Regions from separate parts of the Rhizobium beringeri genome, predicted to be linked through region 3. Evidence: predicted binding sites of a transcription regulator. Region 3 holds the regulator's gene; each other region holds the start of a gene.

Region 1 (5,181 bases), 3.1 Mb from region 3:
TTGGAATAGACCTGCAGGCGGCCGGCCTCGATCTTGGAAATATCGAGCAGGCCGTCGATTAGCCCGGAGAGGTGTTCGGCGCTGCGGCGGATGACCTTGATCGAGGATTGGCGCGGCGCCGGAATGGTCTCGTCGCGTTCGAGGATCTGGGCGTAGCCGAGCACGGCGTTCAGCGGCGTGCGTAATTCATGGCTGAGCCCGACGACATAGCGGCTCTTGGCACGGTTGGCGGCCTCGGCCGTCTCCTTGGCGTTCTGCAAGGCGGCGTCGGTCTTCTTGTGGGCGGCGATTTCCTTGAGCAGCAGCGTGTTCTGGCGCGAGGATTCCTCCTCGGCAACGACGCGGCTGTCATGGGCGAGCACATAGAACCAGCAGACAACGCCCGAGATCACCGAGAAGACGAAGAAGACGATGAGGATGGTGCGGTTGACGACCTCACCCGTCGCGGGTGAGGCGGAGGCGACCTGATGGGCGATCATCGCCAGGATCGCGCCGATGGCGGTCAATGCGAGCACGACGGCGATGCCGTAGCGGCCAAGGCGCGTCGTCAGCTTCCCCAGAATGGCTTCAGGCAGCAGCGCCTTGGCGACGGTGCCGACCTGCGCGTTGAAACGGGCAGCCGGCTTGCACATGTCGTGGCAGCGGCTGTCGAGCGAGCAGCAGAGCGAGCAGATCGGCGCGGCATAGGCCGGGCACCAGGCCATGTCCTCCGGCTCGAACGGGTGTTCGCAGACCGAGCAGGTAATGCTCGTCAGGTTCTTCCAGCTCTGGCGCGGCTTGCGGGCGAGATAGAATTTGCCTTTCGTCGCCCAGGCGATGACAGGCGAGGCGATCAGGGCGATGACGAGGGTGATGTAGGGGGCGAGCGAGGCGGCGATTTCGCCGAAGGCGCCGAAATGGGCAGTCAGCGACACCGTCGCCGACAGCGTCATGGCGCCGAGGCCGACCGGGTTGATGTCGTAGAGGTGGGCGCGCTTGAACTCGATGCCGGGAGGAGCCAACCCCAGCGGCTTGTTGATGAAGAGATCGGCGGAAATCGTGCAGAGCCAGGCCATGGCGATGATCGAGAAGATGCCGAGCGTTTCCTCCAGCAGCCGGTAGATGCCGAGTTCCATCAAAAGCAGGGCGATCGCGACGTTGAAGACCAGCCAGATGACACGGCCGGGATGGCTATGGGTCAGCCGCGAGAAGAAGTTCGACCAGGCGAGCGAGCCGGCATAGGCGTTCATCACGTTGATCTTCAGCTGCGAGACGACGACGAAAGCGGCCATCAATAGCAGCGCGGCATTGTGCCAGGGGACCATGTAGCCGAAGGCTGTCAGATACATCTGCGCCGGGTCGGCGGCGCGATCGAGGGGGACGCCTGAGGTGAAGGTCAGCACGACCAGGAATGAACCGGCAAGCAGCTTCGGCGCGCCGATGATGACCCAGCCGGGCCCGGCGAGAAAGATGGCCAGGCGATGGCGCCACTTGCGCTGCGGGTCCGGCGGCAGGAAGCGCAGGAAATCGGCCTGTTCGCCGATCTGCGACATCAGCGCCAGGATGACGGCAGAAGCAGCGCCGAACTCCACCAGATCGAATTCGGCGATGGTGCCGGGCGGGCCGGAGGCATGGCGAATGCCGGCAAAGGCGCGCCAGAGATCGAACTTTTCCCAGTCCAGCAAGGCGATGAAGATGAAGGGCAGGATATTCAGCACGATCCAGAAGGGCTGGGTCATCAGCTGGAACTTGCTGATCAGCCGCACGCCGTGCGTTACCAGCGGGATCACCATGACGGCGCTGATGATGTAGCCGATCCAGAGTGGGATGCCGAGGGTGAGCTCCAGCGCCCCGGACATGATCGAAGCCTCGATCGCAAACAGCATGAAGGTGAAGCTTGCATAGATCAGCGAGGTGATGGTTGAGCCGATGTAGCCGAAGCCCGCGCCGCGCGTCAGAAGATCGATGTCGACGCCGTGGCGGATGGCGTAGCGGCTGATCGGCAGGCCGATCGCCAGCATGGCGATCGAGGCGACGATGATGGCGTAAAAGGCGTTGGTGGTGCCGTAGGAGAGGGTGATCGCGCCGCCGATCGCCTCCAGCGCCAGGAAGGAGATCGCGCCGATCGCCGTCTGCGAGATGCGCTGCGAGGAGAAATGCCGGGCGCTCTTTGCGGTGAAGCGCAGCGCATAGTCTTCCAGCGTCTGGTTGGCGACCCAGCGATTGTATTCGCGTCTCACCGGAATGATGCGTTGGCGCGCTGTCATGCCCTCTTTCCGGCAATCTGGTTGGGCTCATCGTCTTCCAGCCAGTTTTGGCGGGATGGATGGGAAAGGCAAGAGGCGGACGCCAACTGGTTCACAGAATGGCAATATTTTTGCAATTGATCTGTCACATAAGAACTCTAACTCTCCCGGCGTTCGTTCAACCATTTCGGGTATCACCATGTCTGCTTTAAGCCTTTGCCGCCTGAGCACTGCCCTCGTTTGCCTGCTTTCTATCGTGCCATCGCTTGCCAGCGCCGAGCAGGCCACGGCGGCGAAAGCTCCCTATGCGCAGGCCGGAAACACCAACAAGCGCGGTGACGCCTGCTTCTCGACGGTCGACACCAACGCTGCGGTTCACCTTCTCTCCGGCTTCCTCGAAATCTGGACACCGCGCACGCCTTTCGTCGATGCGGGTGTCGAAGCCCCGGCCAAGGACAATTGCCCGGCTGTCGCCAAGACGGATTGGGACGGCATTCCCGCCAGCAAGACCGACGGCCACATCGTCAACCAGGCCGTCCATGACGCCAACATTGCCTATGTCGTCAATGCGACGCGGGCGCGGACGGCCGATCAGGCGGTGGCTGCCTATCTCGACGATCGGCGCGGCAAGAATGCCAGCATCGTCGACGGCCTTGGTCCGCTGACGGATGCCTGGAAGGCCGGTTCGAAGCAGACCACCACGATCACCGAGGTGGCGACCGACGCGACAACGGTCAAATATGACGACAAGGGCAACAATCGCGGCGCCGGCAGCAAGCCGGACGCGGAAAACAAGACCGATGCCAATCCCGACATGGGCCTTGCAATCGACTTCATCAACGCCGCAAGCGGTGACGGCTCGACGGAGCCGGCAAAACGTTATTTCAAATATGGCCGTCCCTACCGCTGGAGCCAGAATGTGTCGGTCGTCCCGACGCTGGAGCCCGCCAAGAGCGGCAAGCCGGTCGAGGACGGCGGTTTCCCGAGCGGGCATACGGCGGAAGCCTGGCGGGATGCGCTTTCCATGGCCTATCTCGTGCCGCAGCGCTTTCAGGAAATGATCACGCGCGCCAGCGAGCTGGGTGAAGACCGCATCCTCGCCGGCATGCATTCTCCTCTCGACGTGATGGGCGGCCGGATGCTCGGCACCGCCACGGTCGTCTACAATCTGAACAAGGCCGACAATGCGGCGCTGAAGAGGGATGCTTACAGCCAGGCGCAGTCATGGCTCGTCGCCAAGTCAGGCGTTGCGGATGCGGGCGCGCTCGAGGTCGCGGCCCATGCAGCACCGCTGGCTACAGATCGTTTCGCCGATCATGACGCCAATCGCGCTTACGTGCTGCAGCGCCTGAGCTACGGCCTGCCGACGATCCATGCGACCGATCAGCCGGCTCGCGTGCCGCAGGGTGCCGAAGCACTTCTCGAAACACGCCTGCCCTATCTGGACGGCGAGCAGCGCCGCGACGTGCTGAAGTCGACCGAGATCGCCTCCGGCTACCCGCTCCTCGACGATGCGGAAGGTTACGGCCGTCTCAACCTGTTTGCCGCCGCCGATGGTTACGCTGCGTTCGAACAGGACGTGACCGTGACGATGGACGCGGCAAAGGGCGGGTTCAATTCGATCGACTCCTGGCGGAACGACATCACCGGCAAGGGAGGGCTGGTGAAGCGCGGCAACGGCATCCTCGGGCTGTCGGGCGCCAACAGCTATGCCGGCGGCACCGTGCTTGAAGAGGGCGCGCTGGTGGCCGTGTCGCCGTCGGCCTTCGGTCGTGGCGGGTTGATGGTCAATGGCGGCTCGCTCGTTCTGGCGGCCGACAAGCCTTTGACCGTGAGCGGTGACTATCAGCAGGTCGCCAATGCCACGACGAAGCCGGCGCTCGGCGAAAACGGCGCTGGCACGCTGGTTGTCGAAGGCAAGGCAGTGCTGGCCGGCGACCTCGAAGTGACACTTGCCGATGGCTATGCCCCAACGCCCGGAACGAAGATCGAAATCCTGAAGGCGAGTGCAGTGACTGGCACCTTCGGCAAGTTCACGGTTTCCGGCCACAAGGCGAGCCTCTCCTACGGCCCGACATCAGTCACTTTGACGATCGACGGATAAATTCCGGTATCGAGACAGGGCATCTCCGGCCACGGGGATGCCCTTCCTTCCCTGGTCTGCCTGTTTGACCCCCGCGCCTACGTCATTTTGCGTATGTGTTTTTGCGTTGCAGCGCCCGATAGTCCCTTAAGCAACAGTTAATCTCCGTTTCCGGCCTGTTGCGGAACAAGAAGAGGGGCTCAACCAGATGAATCTCAGAACTACTATTACTGGCGCTGCACTCGGCGCCGTCATGGCGGCCTCGGCTGCCTTCAGCGGTGCTGTTGCCGCCGACGACACGATCAAGGTCGGCATTCTGCACTCGCTTTCCGGCACCATGGCCATCTCCGAGACCACGCTCAAGGACGCCATGCTGATGCTCATCGACGAGCAGAACAAGAAGGGCGGCCTTCTCGGCAAGAAGCTTGAGGCCGTCGTCGTCGACCCGGCTTCCGACTGGCCGCTGTTTGCCGAAAAGGCACGTGAGTTGATCCAGAAGGACAAGGTTGCCGCCGTCTTCGGTTGCTGGACGTCCTCGTCGCGCAAGTCCGTTCTGCCGGTTTTCGAAGAGACCAACTCGATCCTCTTCTACCCGGTCCAGTATGAAGGCGAAGAGTCCTCGCGCAACATCTTCTACACCGGTGCTGCTCCGAACCAGCAGGCCATTCCTGCTGTCGACTACCTGATGGAAAAAGAAGGCGTCAAGCGCTTCGTTCTCGAAGGTACGGACTACGTTTATCCGCGCACGACCAACAAGATTCTCGAGGCATATCTGATTTCGAAGGGTATTCCGAAAGAAGACATCCTGACCAACTACACGCCGTTCGGCTTCTCCGACTGGCAGACCGAAGTTTCCAAGATCAAGGAATTCGG
Region 2 (5,181 bases), 1.0 Mb from region 3:
AGGCTTTCAGCGCTCGGCTTCCAGCCGGGCTGATGCCGACGCGATAACCACCGCTGTCGGTGTTCGGCGCAAGGTCGCGCTCATAGACCGCCATGCAAACCCCAGCCTGCTTAAGCAGATGTGCGAGTGCTAGACCGCCAGTCCCGGCGCCGATAATCAAAACCTTCATGGTGCTAATCCTGGTCGAGTTTGGGGTCGATGGAGAACTTGGCGGCGATCTGCCTCAGCCACTCCTCTGTCCAGGTGATGCGCTGGGCGCTTAGGTCCCCGACAATGCTGTTGACCCAGGACAATTCGGCTGCGTGAAGCACTCGGAGATATTCCATCTCGAGAAGGAAGAGCCTTGGAACGGCCTGCGCTTCCTGCAGGACTTCGTCGATCCGGCGAAGTTCTGACTCGATGGCTTTTGCTCTGAGCTCAAGCTGGCTCGCCACATCGCTCGGCGTAAGCAGAGGAAGAAATGACATCGCTGCGGGGAATTCCGGATATTCCTGCGTTAAGGTCGACAATATCGCCCGCATCCATTCCAGCGCGATTTCGCGGCCCTTCGCGGTTATCTCGTACACGGTCCGCTCGGGACGCTTGTCATCCCGGACTGTTTTCTGCGGGGTGATCAAACCCTCGCGTTCGAGCCGCTGGATTGTTTGATAAAGGCTCGCCCTCTGCGTGACATTGATCACCTCGTCTTTGCCGCGCTCCTTGATGAGTCGCTGCATTCGGTACGGATGCAGCGGTTCTTCCATGAGCATTGCAAGGACGGCGAGCGCGATTGGAGAGCGTTTGATCATTTTCATAGTCATAGTATTACTAGTTAGTTTATGACTAGTCAATGCGGTGACCAAGCGTTGGCTCCTGGACAGGCGCCGGCTGGATCTATGGCCGTGAATCCGAGGGGCGAGCGCATCCAACCATTTCCAAAGCGCAAGTTTCCGCTTTAAGATGATACGGCGCGAAATTTCATACGACTGTCACGAAGCGGTTCTATCCGCTGCGGTTTGTCAATCATCGGATCCGGTCAGGAGAAAGCCTATGTGGCTCAGCAATTTCACCCTCGTTCTCCCAAACGAGGTGGTGAGTGAAGGTTCCGTGCGTGTTGAGGATGGCGCCATCGCCGAGATCAGGCCGGAGCCGGTGGCCGGTGCTGCCATTGATGGCGGCGGGCGGCTGCTGATGCCCGGATTCGTCGACCTGCACGGCGACATGATCGAGCGCGAGATCGCCCCACGGCCGAACGCGACGATGCCGATCGATTTTGGCATCCACGAACTCGACAAGAAACTTGCCGCCGCCGGTGTCACGACGGCGTTTGCCGCCGTCTCCTTTGCGACCGAGAGCGTCTACGGGCATGTCCGCTCGCTGGAGACGACATCAGCGGTGATCGAGGGCATCAACCGCCTGCGTGACGATCTGCTAATCGACCACCGCGTCCACGCCCGTTACGAAATCACCAATGTCGGGGCAGCTCCCGCGCTCGAGCGCCTGCTGGATGCCGATCAGATCGACATGGTCTCCCTGACCGACCACACGCCGGGCCAGGGCCAATACAACAACCTGCAAAGCTACATCCTCAGCATTTCCGAGCGGCGCGCCATCTCCGAGGAAATGGCGGCGGAGATCGTCGCCAAGCGCATCGCCATGCGCAACAATCCTGACATCGGGGCCAAGCTGAAGGAGATCGTCGCGCTGTCGCTGAAGCACAAGCTGTCGCTTGCCTCACATGACGATGACAGCGTCGAAAAAGTCGCCGAGATGCACGATCTTGGCGTCACCATCAGCGAGTTTCCGGTCACCGCACCTGCGGCCGAGGAGGCGCGCCGCCGCGGTCTCTGGACGCTGATGGGGGCGCCGAACGCGCTGCGCGGCCAGTCGATGTCGGGCAATCTCAGTGCGTTGGATGCCGCAAGGGCCGGCCTGCTGAGCGTCATCGCCGCCGACTATCATCCGGCTGCCTTCGTGCCTGGCATTTTCAAGCTTGCCGACATGGTGGAAGGCGGCCTGCCGGCAGCCGTTGCCATGGCGACCGGCAATGCGGCCCGTTCCGCCGGCTTGTCGGATCGCGGCGAGATCGCCATCGGCCAGCGTGCAGATCTTGTCGTGGTCGAGCCGGGCGATATCAATCGCATCCGCGCCACGTTCCGCGCCGGTCGCTTCGTCTACAGCGACGGCACCCTGCATCCGTTAAGGGCTTTGGCAGCTTAATGCACGTCGCCCAAAAGTGCGCAGCGGTTTTGGGATAACGACACGCATAAATCAAAGACCTAAAGCGCGCCGCATGCTTCCATCCGATGCGCTTTAGGCGCGGTCGCCGATGAGCGAAATCAGCTGAGCTTTGGGTGCTGCGGTCGATGCCTCAGCGCCGACGGCTTTGCCGCCTTCCATCGTAACCCGGCCTTCGGCAAACAGCCGCAAGGCTTGCGGATAGATCTGGTGTTCGATCGTGAGCACGCGCGCGGCAAGGCTTTCGGCGGTGTCGCCGGAAAGAACCGGCACGGCCGCCTGGCCGATCACCGGCCCCTCATCCATGCCTTCGGTGACGAAATGCACCGTGCAGCCGGCGATCCGCATACCGGCGTCGATCGCTCGCTGATGTGTATGCAGGCCCGGAAACAAGGGCAGCAGGGAAGGGTGGATATTGAGCATCCGGCCTTCGTAGCGCTGGATGAATGTCGCCGTCAGCAGCCGCATGTAGCCTGCCAGGCAGAGAATGTCGGGTTTAAGCTCGTCGAGCGCCGAAAAGATCGCCGCCTCATGCGCATCCTTGCTGGCGTAGTCCTTGCGGGGAAAAGCAAAGGTGGAAATGCCCTCGGCTGCCGCTTTGGCAAGCCCGCCGGCATCCGCCTTGTCGGAGATCACCCCGACGATCTCAGCGGGGTAGTCGGCTGCCTTCGCCGCCGCAACCAGCGCCATCATGTTGGAGCCGCTGCCTGATATGAAGACGACGGCGCGTTTGCGCGGTGAGCTCATATGGCAAGCGTACCCTTATACACCGTGCCGGCAGCGCCTTCGTCGCGGGCGATCATGCGGCCGAGCGTGATAACCGTCTCGCCCTCGGCTTCGAGTGCCGCGGAAACCGCCGCGACATTCTCACCGGCGACGACGGCGATCATGCCGACGCCGCAGTTGAAGGTGCGCAGCATTTCCCTGGATTCGACGCCGCCAGTCTTGGCGAGCCACGAAAACACCGGCGGAACCTTGACGGCGTCAAGATCGATCTCGGCCGCCAGGTGCTTCGGCAGGACGCGTGGAATGTTTTCCGGGAAGCCGCCGCCGGTGATGTGCGCCAGCGCCTTGATGGCGCCGGTCTCGCGGATCGCCTTCAGAAGCGGCTTCACATAGATGCGGGTCGGTTCGAGCAGGGCTTCGCCGAGCAGCCGGCCTTCAGCAAAAGGTGCGGCTGCGCTCCAGTCGAGGCCGGACAGTTCCACGATCTTGCGCACCAGCGAAAAGCCGTTGGAATGGACGCCGGAGGAGGCAAGGCCGAGGATCACGTCGCCCTCGGCAATATCGCCTGACGGCAGGAGCTTGCCGCGTTCGGCAGCACCCACGGCAAAGCCGGCGAGGTCGTAGTCGCCCGAGGAATACATGCCCGGCATCTCGGCCGTCTCGCCGCCGATCAGCGCGCAGCCGGCCTCGCGGCAGCCGGCGGCAATGCCGCCGACGATGGCCGCGCCCTGGTCGGGGTCGAGCTTGCCGGTCGCGAAATAATCGAGGAAGAACAGCGGCTCGGCGCCCTGCACCACGAGATCGTTGACGCACATGGCGACCAGGTCGATGCCGACGGTGTCGTGATAGTCGGCATCGATCGCGATCTTCAGCTTGGTGCCGACGCCGTCATTGGCGGCGACGAGAACCGGATCGGTAAAGCCTGCGGCCTTGAGGTCGAAAAGTCCGCCGAAGCCGCCGATCTCGCCGTCGGCGCCGGGACGGCGCGTCGAGCGCACCGCCGGCTTGATCTTCTCGACGAGGAGGTTTCCGGCATCGATGTCGACGCCTGCGTCGCTATATGTCAGGCCGTTTTTCCCAGACTGGCTCATGCTGGTCTCCGATGGCTATTTCAGGCGGCAAACGTGCCGCGTCATCTGCCGGTCGCAATTGCATGACAGGGGCTTTTATGCAAGCGTTGCATGGCAAAAGCCCCCAATTTCCCGCGTCTTCCTCCGGCCTGTCGGGGATTTGGCGCGACAGGGTTGACCATCTTTGCGCCTGCATCCTATGTGCTGAATGGCCGCTCCGGTTCGGATGCGGCGTTTGGCGGCGGCGAGTGATCAGCGGGGAAGCGATGCCACAGCATGTCAGCGGCAACAGTCTCAAGCGTCAGATTTTCTTCTGGCTGGTAGTGCTCGTCTTCTTCATCGTCTTCCTTTATGTCTTCAGCTCGATCCTGCTGCCCTTCATCGCCGGCATGGCGATTGCCTATTTCCTTGATCCGGTGGCTGACCGGCTTGAACGCCTGGGTCTGAGCCGCATGATGGCGACCATCGGCATTCTCGTCGCCTTCGTCATCGTCTTCACGCTGGCGCTGATGATCCTCATTCCGGTGCTCATCAGCCAGTTCAACGATTTCGCTCAGCGTCTGCCTGGTTATATCAGCCAATTACAGCAGTTCATCACGCAGGCGCAGAATTCGCTGCTGCCGGACTGGGTCGAGAACCAGATGGGCACGATCAAGGACAATCTCTCCGGCATCCTGTCGGAGGGCATGGGCTTCCTAACCGGGCTCTTCGCGCAGATCTGGAATTCCGGCAAGGCGATCGTTGACGTCTTATCGCTGCTCGTGGTCACCCCCGTCGTCGCCTTCTATATCCTGCTCGATTGGGACCGTATGGTTGCCAAGGTCGACCAGTGGATCCCGCGCGATTATGTCGGCGATGTCCGCCAGATCGCCAAGGAGATCGACCAGGCGATCGCCGGTTTCATTCGCGGCCAGGGCTCGCTCTGCCTCATCCTCGGCATCTATTATGCCGTCGGCCTTTCTCTTGTCGGGCTGAATTTCGGGCTGCTGATCGGCCTCTTCGCCGGCATGATCAGCTTCATTCCCTATGTCGGCTCGATGGTCGGTCTCGTGCTCGCTATCGGTGTGGCGCTTGTGCAATTCTGGCCCGATTATCCCTGGATCGGCCTGGTGCTCGTCGTCTTCTTCAGCGGTCAGTTCCTGGAAGGCAACATTCTGCAGCCGAAGCT
Region 3 (5,181 bases):
CTGAACGTCCGCGAAAACACCGTAACCGCCCTGATCGGCCCGTCCGGCTGCGGCAAGTCGACCTTCCTGCGGAGCCTCAACCGCATGAACGACACGATCGACGGCTGCCGCGTCACCGGCAAGATCACCCTCGACACCGACGATATCTATGATCCCGATATCGACGTCGTCGAACTTCGCGCCCGCGTCGGCATGGTCTTCCAGAAGCCGAACCCGTTCCCGAAGACGATCTACGAAAACGTCTCCTACGGCCCGCGCATCCATGGCCTTGCCAAGTCGAAGGCCGATCTCGACCAGATCGTCGAGACCAGCCTGCAGCGCGCCGGCCTCTGGAACGAGGTCAAGGATCGCGTGCACGAGTCCGGCACCGGCCTGTCGGGCGGTCAGCAGCAGCGCCTCTGCATTGCGCGTGCCGTTGCCGTCAGCCCTGAAGTCATCCTGATGGACGAGCCCTGCTCGGCGCTCGACCCGATCGCTACCGCCAAGGTCGAGGAGCTGATCCACGAGCTGCGCGAGAACTACACGATCGTCATCGTCACCCACTCCATGCAGCAGGCCGCGCGCGTCTCGCAGCGCACCGCCATGTTCCACCTCGGCAACCTCGTCGAGGAGAACGACACCGACAAGATGTTCACCAATCCCGACGATCCGCGCACCCAGGATTACATCATGGGTCGCTTCGGCTGATTTTGGCGACATCAAGCCTTCCCGTTATTCGAGGATAAAGCCCCATGGCATCGACACATATTTTTTCTGCCTATGATGATGATTTGAAGTTCCTGTCCAGGCGGATTTCCGAAATGGGCGGCCTGGCCGAGCAGATGGTCAGTGAATCCGTACGCGCCCTCGTCAACGGCGATACCGCGCTGGCGCAGAAGGTCATTTCGGACGACGTGATCCTCGATCACGCCGAACGCGAAATCGGCGACAAGGCGATCGTCACCATCGCCCGCCGTCAGCCGATGGCTTCGGACCTGCGCGAAATCATGGGTTCGATCCGCATCGCCGCCGATCTCGAACGCGTTGGCGACCTCGGCAAGAACACCGCCAAGCGCGTCATCGCCGTCCAAAGCACCGGCGTTCCCCGCAAGCTCGCCCGCGGCCTCGAGCATCTGTCCGAGCTGGCGCTCGTCCAGCTCAAGGAAGTGCTCGATGTCTACACCAATCGTTCCGCCGACAAGGCGAATGCGATCCGCGAACGCGACAACGAGATCGACGCGATGTACACCTCGCTGTTTCGCGAGCTCCTGACTTACATGATGGAAGATCCGCGCAACATCACCAGCTGCACGCATCTTCTCTTCTGCGCCAAGAACATCGAGCGCATCGGCGACCACGCCACCAACATCGCCGAGACGATCTTTTACATGACGACAGGCGCGCAGCCGGAAGGCGACCGTCCGAAGGACGACAGCGCCAACACCGTCGGCGCGGTCACCGAATAACCGCCCACACCCGCCGCTTGCGTGCGCGCCCATCCGGGCGCGCAAGAGGTCGCAGCCAATTCTGATTTTGCGCAGGATGCAGTGCTTAAATCACTCCCGATTTAAGGATCATGCGCGAGGAGACCGACACGCATGATCCCGAGAGTTGCAGTTGTTGAAGACGAGGAAGCCCTCAGCGTGCTTCTTCGCTACAATCTCGAAGCGGAAGGCTTCGAGGTCGATACCATCCTTCGTGGCGACGAAGCCGAAATGCGGCTTCAGGAGCGCACGCCCGATCTTCTCATCCTCGATTGGATGTTGCCCGGCGTCTCCGGCATCGAGCTCTGCCGGCGCCTGCGCATGCGGCCGGAAACCGAGCGCCTGCCGATCATCATGCTGACGGCGCGCGGCGAAGAGAGCGAGCGTGTTCGCGGATTGTCGACGGGCGCCGACGATTATGTCGTCAAGCCCTTCTCGACCCCGGAACTCGTTGCCCGCGTCAAAGCGATGCTGCGGCGCGCCCGTCCCGAGGTGCTGTCCACGGTCCTGAAATGTGGTGACATCGAGCTCGACCGCGAGACCCATCGCGTCCATCGCAAAACCCGCGAAGTCCGCCTCGGCCCCACCGAATTCCGCCTGCTGGAATTCCTGATGTCGTCGCCGGGCCGGGTCTTCTCCCGCTCACAGCTTCTCGACGGCGTCTGGGGCCACGACATCTATGTCGACGAGCGCACCGTCGACGTCCATGTCGGCCGCCTGCGTAAGGCGCTAAATTTTTCCAACATGCAGGACGTCATCCGCACCGTCCGCGGCGCCGGTTATTCGATGGAAGCCTGAGGGCTGCCGCTCGGCCGACGGCTCTTTCGTCATGCTCGGGACAAGTCCACTGCCATTCCGTTCACTCTAGTGGCGGCCCCTCACCCTAACCCTCTCCCCGTAAAAACGGGGAGAGGGGCCGTGCCCTATGAGAGGTGAGTGGGAATGGAGAGGTCGCGGCATATCCCCTTCGCCCCGGTTAAGGGGGCCGAAGGACGGGTCGAGACCCGTGGCTCGACCCCGGTGGTAGCGGCAGCCGGATGAGGGGCAGCCACCGGTACGAACCAAAATCGCATAAAAAAACGGGCCGCTCGGCCCGTTTTCTGCATTCTAACGATGGTCACGCCGCTCAGCTGGCCCGCGCTGCTGCCCGGCGGCGTTCGTTGACCGGCTGGTAGGCGAGCTTCTGGTGGTAGCTGCAATAGGGCGAATTGTCGGGGGATTCGCAGCCGCAGAAATGGAAGTCGTCCTTCAGGGGATCGCCGACCGGCCACTTGCAGGTGCGTTCGGTCAGTTCCGTCAGGCCGAGGCGTCGGGAAATCGGCACGACCACGTTGCCTCTCGGCACGTATTCCATTTCCTCGATCGTTTCGATCTCGATCTCTTCCTTCAGCATGGTCGCGCCCTGCTGGCGGGTAACGGTGCGAGTGGCGACCCGTGAGGTGTAGTTCGGCGCGCGCGGCGCCGATGTATTGCGCTTCGGCGTTCGTGCCGCGGTGTTGGTGCCGCCGGCCTTGGCGCGGCCCGGCAGGCTCAGCCGGTGCACTTTACCGATGACCGCGTTTCTGCTGACTCCGCCAAGCTGCGCAGCGATCTGGCTGGCGCTCAGTCCTTCGGCCCAAAGTTTCTTGAGTTTCTCGACCCGCTCGTCTGTCCAGTTCATGCCCTGTCTCCACCTTTTGCGTTGGTGATGGCAGAATCCCTCACCGTTGTCCCGGGAGCTCCGAAACAAGAAACGCTTGATCAATTTTGGTGACTAGTTCCGCCGCATGCAGTCTAGTAATTGATCTTTAACCTAGTGTGAGGCTGACTCCGTGACAAGAGTCGCATGAATCCGGATGAATCGATTTCGTAGTTTTCCCCAACTTGCTGCCCCTGCGTGGCATTTCTGCAATAATGCCTGTTGAAGACTGAAATTGCCGCTGTACACCCTTGCTGCATACGCTAAGGGCGCAGTTTTGTTGACATTGCAGCGCGAAAAGGAAATAGTGCCCCTCGCCGCCGCAAGGCGGCATTTTTGATTTTTCGGGCCTGGTTTCCTTAGCCGGAGTCATTGCCCGGCAACTTTGATGGAGATCGCGCCATGGCTGAAGCCGCGCCGCTTTATGACACCTATTCTCGTGCCCCGCTGCGGTTCGAGCGAGGCGAGGGCGTGTGGCTGATCACCGAAAGCGGCGAGCGATATCTCGATTTCGGCGCCGGCGTTGCCGTCACCTCCGTCGGCCATAGCAATCCGCATGTTGTGGGCGCGCTGAAGGAACAGGCCGATAAGGTCTGGCACCTGTCGAACATCTATGAGATCCCCGGCCAGGAGCGTCTGGCAAAACGGCTGACGGACGCCACCTTCGCCGACAAGGTGTTCTTCACCAATTCGGGTGCCGAGGCGCTCGAATGCGCGATCAAGACGGCGCGCCGCTATCAGTTTTCCAAGGGTCATCCAGAGCGCTTCCATATCATCACCTTCGAAGGCGCCTTCCACGGACGGACGCTGGCGACCATCGCCGCCGGCGGCCAGGAGAAATATCTCGAAGGCTTCGGCCCCAAGGCGCCAGGTTTCGATCAGGTGCCTTTCGGCGACATCGAAGCGGTCCGCGCCGCAATCACCGATGTCACGGCTGGAATTCTCATCGAGCCGGTGCAGGGCGAGGGCGGCGTCCGTCCTGCCACCACCGAATTCATGAAGGCGCTCCGCCAGCTCTGCGACGACAACGACCTGCTGCTGATCCTCGACGAGGTTCAGACCGGCGTCGGCCGCACCGGCAAGCTCTTCGCCCATGAATGGTCGGGCGTGACCCCCGACATCATGGCTGTCGCCAAGGGCATCGGCGGCGGTTTCCCGCTCGGCGCTTGCCTTGCCACCGCCGAAGCCGCCTCCGGCATGAAGGCCGGCACGCATGGCTCGACCTATGGCGGCAATCCGCTCGCCATGGCCGTCGGCAGCGCCGTGCTCGACATCATCCTTGCCGATGACTTCCTCCAGCATGTGCGCGATGTAGCACTGGTCTTCCGCCAGGGCCTCGCCTCACTGAAGGATCGCTACCCCGATGTGATCGAAGATATCAGAGGCGAGGGGCTGTTGCTCGGCATCAAGGCTGCCGTTCCCTCGGCCGAGCTGCTGCAGGCGATCCGCGCCGCGCATCTGCTCGGCGTGCCCGCCGGCGACAATGTCATCCGCCTTCTTCCGCCCCTCGTGGTCACCGCCGAGGAAGCCCGCGAGGGCCTTGCCCGCATCGAGCGCGCCGCCGAGAGCATTCGCGCCTCCAAGGTCAAGAAGACGGCTTGAAGAGATTGCCGCCTTCGGGCGCAGCACAGGTAAGAAGACTATGGCTCCTAAACATTTTCTCGATCTTTCGGCGGTCACATCAGCCGATCTCAGAACCATCATGAACGATGCGCTCGCCCGCAAGCAGGCCTTCAAGGCCGGCACGGGCGACAAGCCGCTCGCCGGCAAGATGCTGGCGATGATCTTCGAGAAGCCCTCGACGCGCACCCGCGTCTCCTTCGACGTCGGCATGCGCCAACTCGGCGGCGAAACGCTGTTCCTGTCCGGCACCGAGATGCAGCTCGGCCGCGCCGAGACGATCGGCGACACCGCCAAGGTGCTGTCGCGTTATGTCGATGCGATCATGATCCGCACCACCGAACATTCGCGGCTGGTCGAGCTTGCCGAGCATGCGACCGTGCCTGTCATCAATGCGCTGACGGATGACACCCATCCCTG

What was found. Region 3 encodes PhoB, which activates phosphate uptake and scavenging genes when phosphate is short. Its sites were predicted from a motif close to TGTCATNNANCTGTCAT; they were not measured.
Region 1: a site for PhoB is predicted at 2,358-2,374, ahead of ELH03_RS16570 (acid phosphatase). Genes of this name have one in related genera too.
Region 2: a site for PhoB is predicted at 956-972, ahead of ELH03_RS06300 (alpha-D-ribose 1-methylphosphonate 5-triphosphate diphosphatase). Genes of this name have one in related genera too.

What each region holds. Positions count from the first base shown of each region.
Region 1 is NZ_SILG01000001.1:3,284,705-3,289,885, reverse strand. It holds gene ELH03_RS16575 (hybrid sensor histidine kinase/response regulator) at 1-2,246, opposite strand, end outside; gene ELH03_RS16570 (acid phosphatase) at 2,425-4,329, shown strand; gene urtA (urea ABC transporter substrate-binding protein) at 4,517-5,181, shown strand, end outside.
Region 2 is NZ_SILG01000001.1:1,216,146-1,221,326, forward strand. It holds gene ELH03_RS06290 (FAD-dependent oxidoreductase) at 1-169, opposite strand, end outside; gene ELH03_RS06295 (PadR family transcriptional regulator) at 174-794, opposite strand; gene ELH03_RS06300 (alpha-D-ribose 1-methylphosphonate 5-triphosphate diphosphatase) at 1,030-2,199, shown strand; gene purN (phosphoribosylglycinamide formyltransferase) at 2,293-2,964, opposite strand; gene purM (phosphoribosylformylglycinamidine cyclo-ligase) at 2,961-4,034, opposite strand; gene ELH03_RS06315 (AI-2E family transporter) at 4,280-5,181, shown strand, end outside.
Region 3 is NZ_SILG01000001.1:180,459-185,639, forward strand. It holds gene pstB (phosphate ABC transporter ATP-binding protein PstB) at 1-687, shown strand, start outside; gene phoU (phosphate signaling complex protein PhoU) at 732-1,445, shown strand; gene phoB (phosphate regulon transcriptional regulator PhoB) at 1,578-2,261, shown strand; gene ELH03_RS01000 (GcrA family cell cycle regulator) at 2,590-3,123, opposite strand; gene ELH03_RS01005 (aspartate aminotransferase family protein) at 3,544-4,743, shown strand; gene argF (ornithine carbamoyltransferase) at 4,784-5,181, shown strand, end outside.